One region of the Shinella sp. BE166 genome, then DNA from elsewhere that is predicted to be linked to it. Evidence: predicted binding sites of a transcription regulator. Region 1 holds the regulator's gene; the other holds the start of a gene.
The links. Region 1 encodes LexA, which represses DNA repair genes until DNA is damaged. Its sites were predicted from a motif close to TGTTCNNNNTGTGTTCNG; they were not measured.
Positions count from the first base shown of each region.

Region 2: a site for LexA is predicted at 1,396-1,413, ahead of J2Y63_RS15140 (YifB family Mg chelatase-like AAA ATPase). Genes of this name have one in related genera too.

Region 1 covers NZ_JBPEHL010000006.1:313,807-317,975, forward strand. Annotated here, with positions in the region: gene J2Y63_RS17870 (ComEC/Rec2 family competence protein) at 1-1,874, shown strand, start outside; gene lexA (transcriptional repressor LexA) at 1,855-2,574, opposite strand; gene J2Y63_RS17880 (molybdopterin molybdotransferase MoeA) at 2,684-3,907, opposite strand; gene moaC (cyclic pyranopterin monophosphate synthase MoaC) at 3,907-4,169, opposite strand, start outside.
Region 2 covers NZ_JBPEHL010000005.1:230,867-235,035, forward strand. Annotated here, with positions in the region: gene J2Y63_RS15140 (YifB family Mg chelatase-like AAA ATPase) at 1-1,306, opposite strand, end outside; gene gshB (glutathione synthase) at 1,505-2,449, opposite strand; gene J2Y63_RS15150 (endonuclease/exonuclease/phosphatase family protein) at 2,520-3,512, opposite strand; gene J2Y63_RS15155 (ABC transporter ATP-binding protein) at 3,509-4,169, opposite strand, start outside.

The DNA.
Region 1 (4,169 bases):
GCAGCCGTCATGAGCCGATCGCGATCGGCGCGGGCATAACGGGGCGTGCGCGCCTCGGACCGCCGTCCGGCCCGGCCTTGGCGGGCCTCAACGATTTCGCCTTCGATGCCTATTTCGCCGGCACCGGCGCTGTTGGCTATTTTTACAGCGCGCCTAAAGCTGTTGCGGCCGGAGAGGCGAAGCTGGAAGGGCGGGTTCGGCAAGAGATCGCGCGCTGGCGCAACAACCTGACCGAGCATATTCGGGGCCGCATCGGCGGCGATGCGGGGGCGATCGCCGCGGCACTGGTGACGGCGGAACAGCGGGCGATCGGCGCGGACACGGTCGAGGCGCTTCGGCAGGCGGGGCTTGCGCATGTGCTGGCCATTTCCGGGCTGAATATGGTGCTAGCGGCCGGCACCTTCCTCGTCGGTGCGCGCATGCTGATGGCGCTGATCCCGGGCTTTTCCGAGCGCTATGCGGCCAAGAAGATCGCCGCCGTCGGCGCGCTCATCATGGTGACGCTCTATATTCTCGTCTCGGGCGGCGCGCTCTCGGCGGTACGATCGTGGATCATGATCTGCGTCATGCTTGTCGCCGTGCTCTTCGGGCGATCGGCCATCAGCCTGCGCAATGTCGCGCTCTCGGCGATCCTCATCCTGCTGGTGACGCCGTCGGCCGTCACCAATCCCGGTTTCCAGATGTCCTATGCGGCGACATTGGGGCTTGTCGCGGGCTACGCGGCCTGGCGCGAGCGGCCGATGCGGCGGGAGAGCCGGGGAGGGCCGTTGCAATTGTTCGGCGGTTCGCTCGGCCGCTTTTTCGGCGGGCTCATGCTCTCCTCGCTGATCGGCGGTTTTTCCACGCTGATCTATTCCATCGGCCATTTTCATCGCATCCCCGCCTATGGCCTCGCGGGCAACCTTCTGGCGATGCCGGTGATCAGCACGATCGTCATGCCCTTCGGCCTCATCGCCGTGCTGCTGATGCCGTTCGGCCTCGATGCCATCCCCTTCGCGATCATGGGCAAGGGCATCGAATGGATGATCGCGCTTTCGACCTGGGTCGCAAGCTGGAAAGGCGAAATCGTCACCGGTCAGATTCCGCAGTCCGCTTTCCTGCTGATCGGTCTCGGTGGCGGCCTGGCCTGCATCCTGCGCACCCGGCTGCGCCATGCCGGCACGCTGCTCGTCGCGCTCGGGATCGTCATAGCTTGCTGGCCAGACGCACGCCGTGCGCCGGAAGTGCTGGTCTCGGAAGACGGCCGTCTCGTGGCGATCCGGCGGGGTGAAACCGTTGCGACCAATCGCGCAAGGCCGCCGGATTTCATCTATGCGCAATGGCGGCGCGCTCTGCGGCTCGGCGATCTCGTCAAGCCGGAGATGCGCAAGAGCGAAGGGCTGACGGTAGAGGATGCCGCCGCACCCGCTGAAGGGACTGAAAAGCAGAGGAAACCGCGCCGCAAGGCGGACCGGCAGAAGGCAAAGGACGCCATGGCATCCGCCCTGGCGGAGGCTGGAAAAGGCACGGGCTTCATCTGCGAAACAAAGGCATTCTGCGCTGCGGTTTCGCCGAGCGGCTGGCGGATCGTCACGCTGGAAGACCTCGCCTTCCTCGGAACCGCCTGCGATGCCGCCGATCTCGTCGTCGTGCCGCAGGCCCTGCGGCTGGAGGCATGCCGCTCCGGAGCCCGGCTGATGACGGCCCGCCATCTGCGGCGCACAGGCGCCCTGGAAATCCAGCCCGGCGCCGAAAAGGCCCCTTCAACACTTTCTGAAGCCGAGATCACGCCCGCCGTCGAAACTCTCGACCGGCCCTGGTCCCGCCACCGCACCTATGATTGGCGCAGCGGCACCTTCGAGGCCGAGACGGCGCTCAATGATAGCGGCGAATGAGGCCGACGAGCTTGCCCTGGATCTTGACGCGGTCCGGGCCGAAAATGCGGGTCTCGTAGGCCGGGTTTGCGGCTTCGAGCGCAATGGAGGCGCCCTTGCGGCGGAAGCGCTTCAGCGTCGCCTCCTCGTCGTCGACGAGTGCCACGATGATCTCGCCCGGATTGGCGGTGGTGGCGTTGCGGATGATCACGGTGTCGCCGTCGAGAATGCCGGCCTCGATCATCGAGTCGCCCTTGACCTCCAGCGCATAATGATCGCCGTTGCCGACCATTTCGGCCGGCACCATGATTTCATGGGTGTTGTTCTGGATGGCGGAGATCGGCACGCCGGCGGCGATGCGTCCCATGACCGGCACGGAGACCGAAGACGACATGTCCGCTTGCGGCGTGCGCTGCACGGGGGCGGCCGGCACCGGCTGCTTGCCGCGGCTGCCCTCGATGACGGCCGGCGAAAAACCGCGACGCGGCTGGAGGCTCGGCGAATAGGCTTCGGGAAGCTTGATCACTTCCAGCGCCCGCGCCCGGTTGGGCAGGCGGCGGATGAAGCCGCGCTCCTCCAGCGCCGTGATGAGGCGATGGATGCCGGACTTGGAGGCGAGGTCGAGCGCATCCTTCATCTCGTCGAAGGAGGGAGGAATACCGGACTCCTTCATCCGTTCATGAATGAACAGGAGAAGTTCCTGTTGTTTCCGCGTGAGCATGGCCCCTCCACCGAGAATCTTGAAACAATCCAGAATCGTGAAACAAATCCAGAACAGACACTATCTGTTCCATATGTGTTCCGCAAGGCCTTGGAAATAATAATATTGTTCAGGCGGAGGGTTCGCGCAGGAGGAGTACTTCGCAAGTATCGCCTTCTGGCACGGCCGGGGCGTGCGGCGGGCGGATCAGCAGGCCTTCCGATTCGGCGAAGACCTTCATCATCGACGAATCCTGCTTGCCGAAGGGGGTGACGCGCAGATCGCCGGCCGGTCCCCGCGCTATGCGGGCGCGGATATAGTCCTGCCGCTGGTCGTTTTCCTTGAGCGGCACGGCGGCGACGGCCGGGTGCCGGCGGTTTTTCGCGGGCAGGCGGGCGAGGCGGCGCACCAGCGGCTCCAGGAAGAGCAGCGAGCAGACGAGGCTTGAGACCGGGTTGCCGGGCAGGCCCAGCACCTGGATATCCCCCAGCCGGCCGACCATCAGCGGCTTTCCCGGCCGCATGGCGATGCGCCAGAAATCGAGTTCCATGCCGGCCTCGCCGAGCACCGGCTGCACGAGGTCGAAATCGCCGACGGAGGCGCCGCCGAGCGTCACGAGCACGTCGATGTCGAGTGTCAGTGCGTTGCGCACGGCCGCCAGGATCGCCTGCTTGTCGTCGCCGACGATGCCGAGGTCGATCACCTCCGCGCCGGCCGCCCGGGCGAGCGCCGAAACGCCGTAGGTGTTGGAGGCGATGATCTGGCTGGCGCCGGGCGGTGTTCCGGGCGGGACGAGCTCGTCGCCGGTCGCAAGCACCGCGATTCGGGGGCGGGCGTAGACGGCAAGTGTCGGATGGTTCATCGCGGCGGCGACGGTCAGGCGGCCGGCATCGAGCACGGCGCCGGCCTTCAGCACGGTCTCGCCTTCGGAAAAATCCTGCCCGCGCGGGCGCACATGGCGGCCTTTTGGCGTGAGGAAGGTCGTGCGGATGCGGCCGTCGTCCAGCTTCTCCGCATCTTCCTGCAGAAGCACGGTATCGGCGAAGGCGGGCAACGGGGCGCCCGTGAAGATGCGTACGGCCTCGCCGGGGCCGGCAGAGCCTTCGAAGGCGTGGCCGGCGGAGGAGAGGCCGACGACCTTCAGGATGGCGCCGAGCGTCGCGATATCCGCGTGGCGGACGGCGTAGCCGTCCATGGCGGAATTGTCGAAGGGCGGCTGGGTCAGGCGTGCGGCGATGTCTTCGGCGAGGACGCGACCTTGCGCTTCATGCAGGGAAACCGTCTCCGTCCGCTGTGTCGGCTTGGCCCGGGAAAGCAGGCGGTCGAGGGCATCGGCGACGGGGAGGAGCGACATCAGGCGTTTGCCCGCTTGTAGTCGCCGGAGCGGCCGCCGGATTTTTCGACGAGCCGGATGCCGCCGATCTCCATTTCGCGGTCGGCGGCTTTCGCCATGTCGTAGATGGTGAGGCAGGCGACGCTGACGGCGGTGAGCGCCTCCATTTCCACGCCGGTGCGGCCGGTGAGCTTCGCCATGGCCTCGACGCGCAGGCCGGGCAGCGCATGGTCCTCGCGGATTTCGACGGCGACCTTGGTGAGCATCAGCGGGTGGCAGAGGG
Region 2 (4,169 bases), on a different contig from region 1:
CGCGGGCATTGCTCGTTACGCCACCCATGCCGAGGCGGGCGAAACGATCGATCTGCAAGGCCCGGGCGCGGGCGATGCGGCGGGCGACGGTGGCACTCGTCTCGGCCGCCATCGGGCGGATGAGGTCCGTCGCGGAGACGGCCGGCACGTCGATGCGGATATCGATGCGGTCCATCAGCGGGCCGGAGACGCGGGCCTGGTAGTCGCTCACGCAGCGCGGGCCGCGAGCGCATTGGCGGCCGGGTTCGCCTGCCATGCCGCAGCGGCAGGGGTTCATGGCGGCGACGAGCTGAACGGCGGCGGGGTAGCTGACGCGATGGTTGGCGCGGGCGATAATGCATTCGCCGGTCTCGAGCGGCTGGCGCAGCGCATCGAGTGCCTGCGGCGAGAATTCCGGCAGTTCGTCGAGAAAGAGCACGCCATTATGGGCAAGCGAGGCCTCTCCCGGCCGTGCCCGGGCGCCGCCGCCGACAAGAGCGGCCATGGTGGCGGAGTGGTGCGGCGTGCGGAAGGGCCGGCGATCCGACAGGCGGCCGCCGGAGAGCTGGCCGGCGATGGAATGGATCATCGAGACTTCGAGGAGCTCCGCCGGCGAGAGCGGCGGCAGGATGGCGGCAAGGCGCGCGGCGAGCATGGATTTTCCCGAACCGGGCGGACCGACCATCAGGAGATTGTGGTTGCCGGCGGCCGCCACTTCCAGTGCCCGCTTGGCGCTTTCCTGGCCGCGGATATCGGCGAGATCCGGCAGGTCGCCGGCCGGCGCCCGAATGGCAGGCGCGGGGCGCGACAGGACCTGCGTGCCCTTGAAGTGATTGACGAGCGCGATCAGGCTGCGCGGCGCGAGAATATCGAGGCCGCCGCCGGCCCAGGCGGCTTCCGCACCGTTTTCCGCCGGGCAGATTACGCCCTTGCCGAGTGCGTTTGCGCCCATGGCGGCGGGCAGCGCTCCGGCGACCGCGGCAATCGTGCCGTCAAGATTGAGTTCGCCGATGACGACATAGTCGTCCAGCGCGTCACCCGGCAGGGCGCCGAGCGCCATCATGAGGCCGAGCGCGATGGCGAGATCGTAGTGGCTGCCCTCTTTCGGCAGATCGGCGGGCGCGAGATTGACCGTCACCCGCTTCGGCGGCAGCGACAGGCCGGAGGCGTGCAGCGCGGCCTGCACCCGTTCCCGGCTTTCGGCGACCGCCTTGTCCGCCAGCCCGACGATCTGCATGCCGACCTTGCCGGGCGCCACCATGACCTGCACATCGACGGGCACGCCCTCGATGCCCTGAAACGCAATCGTACTGACCCGCGCCACCATGATGGACTCCGCTCGCCCTGGCCGAAAACGACCCTCGCAACCGCCCCTGGGTTGCAGCTGGAAATCTGGCATGGAATTCGGAATGAAACAAGAACAATTATAGAACTTACGAGAAGATTTTCCGCGTGCTGGTTGTGCGCGGTTGCATTTGCGGAACGAAGGCGGGACGTTCGCGAACGGAACGTCCCGCGCGCACCATTAGCGCTTCTTTTCGATGGCGTCCCAGAGCAGGGCGGCGATGTCGGCGCCGCCGAATTTCTTCACCTCGCGGATGCCGGTGGGCGAGGTGACGTTGATCTCGGTCATGTAATCGCCGATGACGTCGATGCCGACGAGGAGGAAGCCGCGCTCGCGCAGCGCGGGGCCGATGCGGGTGCAGATTTCCTTTTCGCGCGCCGTCAGCTCCGTCGGCTCGGGGCGGCCGCCGGCATGCATGTTGGAGCGCGCGTCGTGTTCGGCGGGCACGCGGTTGATGGCGCCGACGGGCTCGCCATCGACGAGGATGATGCGCTTGTCGCCCTTGCGCACGTCCGGCAGATATTGCTGGGCGATGAAGGGCTCGCGGAACATCTGGCCGAACATTTCCAGGAGCGACGAGAGGTTGCGGTCGTCCTTCGTCGAATGGAAGACGCCGGCGCCGCCATTGCCATAGAGCGGCTTCAGGATCATGTCGCCCATCTCGTCGCGGAAGCGGCGAATTTCGGCCGGATCACGGGTGATCAGCGTTGCCGGCATCAGGTCGGCGAATTCGGTGACGAAGATCTTCTCCGGCGAGTTGCGCACCCAGGCCGGATCGTTGACGACCAGCGTCTTGGGGTGGATGCGCTCGAGCAGGTGCGTCGAAGTGATGTAGGACATGTCGAAAGGCGGGTCCTGGCGCAGCAGCACCACATCCATGGTCGAGAGATCGACGCGCTCCGGGGTGCCGAGCGTGTAGTGGTCGCCCTTGACGTCGCGCAGCTCCATCGGCTCGACCGTGGCATAGACCGTGCCGTCGCGCAGGCTCAGGCGATCCGGCGTGTAGTGGAAGAGCTTGTAGCCGCGGCTTTGCGCCTCGATGCTCATGGCGAAGGTGGAATCGCCGGCGATATTGATGGTCGACACATGGTCCATCTGGACCGCGACGTTCTTGATCTTTGCCATGAAAAGTCCCCTCAGGAATGCCCGACACATTTAAGGTGCCCGAGGGGCGAGCGCAACGGGCGCGCAGCGCTCAGGCGAAACTGTCGATGCGGCAGGTGATGAGGTCGTGGTCGGATAGCGGCCGGCCGGCCGGCGAGAGCGAGGAGACGATGCGCGTATCCGACACCGAAAGGCCGCGCGACAGGAACCAGTCGAGCTTCATCGAACGCTCGGGCCATCGGGTGATGAGGCTGCGGCGCGTCGTCATGACGTCGAGCGGGCCGCCGTGGCGGGTGAAGCCGCGCTCGGCCGCGCGGGCGAAAAGGCCCTCGGCCTCGAAATCGCCGTCGGCGTGGTTGCCGGTGTTGAGATCGCCGCCGATGAGCATGGGGCGGCCGGGGAAGGCTTCTTCCAGCGCATCGATGAGGCCGACCATCTGGCGCTCGCGATAGGCGGCGGTGGTGGCGCTTTCGAAATGGGTGGAGGCCAGCACGAGCGGGCCGGATTCCGTGTTGATCACCGCGCCGATCGCCATGCGCTCGCCGAGCCGCGGCTGGTCGACCTCGCCCGTGAACCACAGGCGCTCGCCCGGGAGGCGCAGCAGGAAGGCCTCGTGCAGCGGCACGGTGGAGAGCAGGCTGTTGCCGTGCAGGCCGCGACGGTTGAACTGGTCCTTGCAGAATTCCAGCTCGGTATCGGAGCCGAGGCCGAGCTCGACGAATTCGACGCCGTAGAGATAGGCCATGCCGAGCTCTTCGGCGACTTCCGCGGTCGTGTGGCGCTGGCGGGTGCGGGCCATGCCGTCGTCCATCTCGGAGAGCAGCACGATCTCCGCGCCGGTGGCACCCAGATGTTCGGCGCTTTCCATTGGAAACAGGCAGCGCTCCAGGTTCCAGGCGGCGACCGTGAAGGGGAAGGGCAGCGGCTCGGCGCGCTCGGCGCTGCCGCCGGCCTCCACCGCATTCATGCAGGCGAGATCGGCCATATGGGCGTCATGCGCGGCGATGGATTTTTCGAGGCCTGCAATGGCGGCGCGTTCCATGCTGGTGGGAGCAGCAAGTCGATCGACGGTTTCGCGGATCATGATGCGGCGACCTCCATGGCGGGAATGCTGGCTGCGACGGCGCCCTCGCCCGACCAGTCGATGCGCTGGCCGCTCTTGCTGTCGAAGAAGTGCAGCTTGGCTGTGGCGATGGAGAGCGAGGCGGTTTCCGGCAGCGGGATTTCCGACGGGATGGCCGCGACGAGCGGCTGGTCGCCGACGACGCCGTGCACGAGGCGCTGCGAGCCCAGTTCCTCGACATAGTCGATGCGGAAAGGCAGGTCGCCCTTTGCGCCGTCGTGGATGTGCAGGTCTTCGGCGCGCAGACCCACGGTCACCGCGCCCTGCGTCGGCACCGTTGCACCGAGATCGATGAGGGCGGGGCCAAGCGCGAGCTTGCCGCCGTGCAGCTCGCCGCTGACGAGGTTCATGGCGGGCGAGCCGATGAAGCTCGCGACGAAGGTTGTGGCCGGGCGATGGTAGACGTCGAGCGGGCGGCCGATCTGCTCGATTTTCCCGCCGGAAAGCACGACGAGCCGGTCGGCGAGCGTCATGGCTTCGAGCTGGTCGTGGGTGACGTAGATCGACGTCGTGCCGACGCGGCGTTGCAGGCGCTTGATCTCGCCGCGCATGGAGACGCGCAGCTTGGCATCGAGGTTCGACAGCGGCTCGTCGAACAGGAAGGCCGAGGGCTTGCGC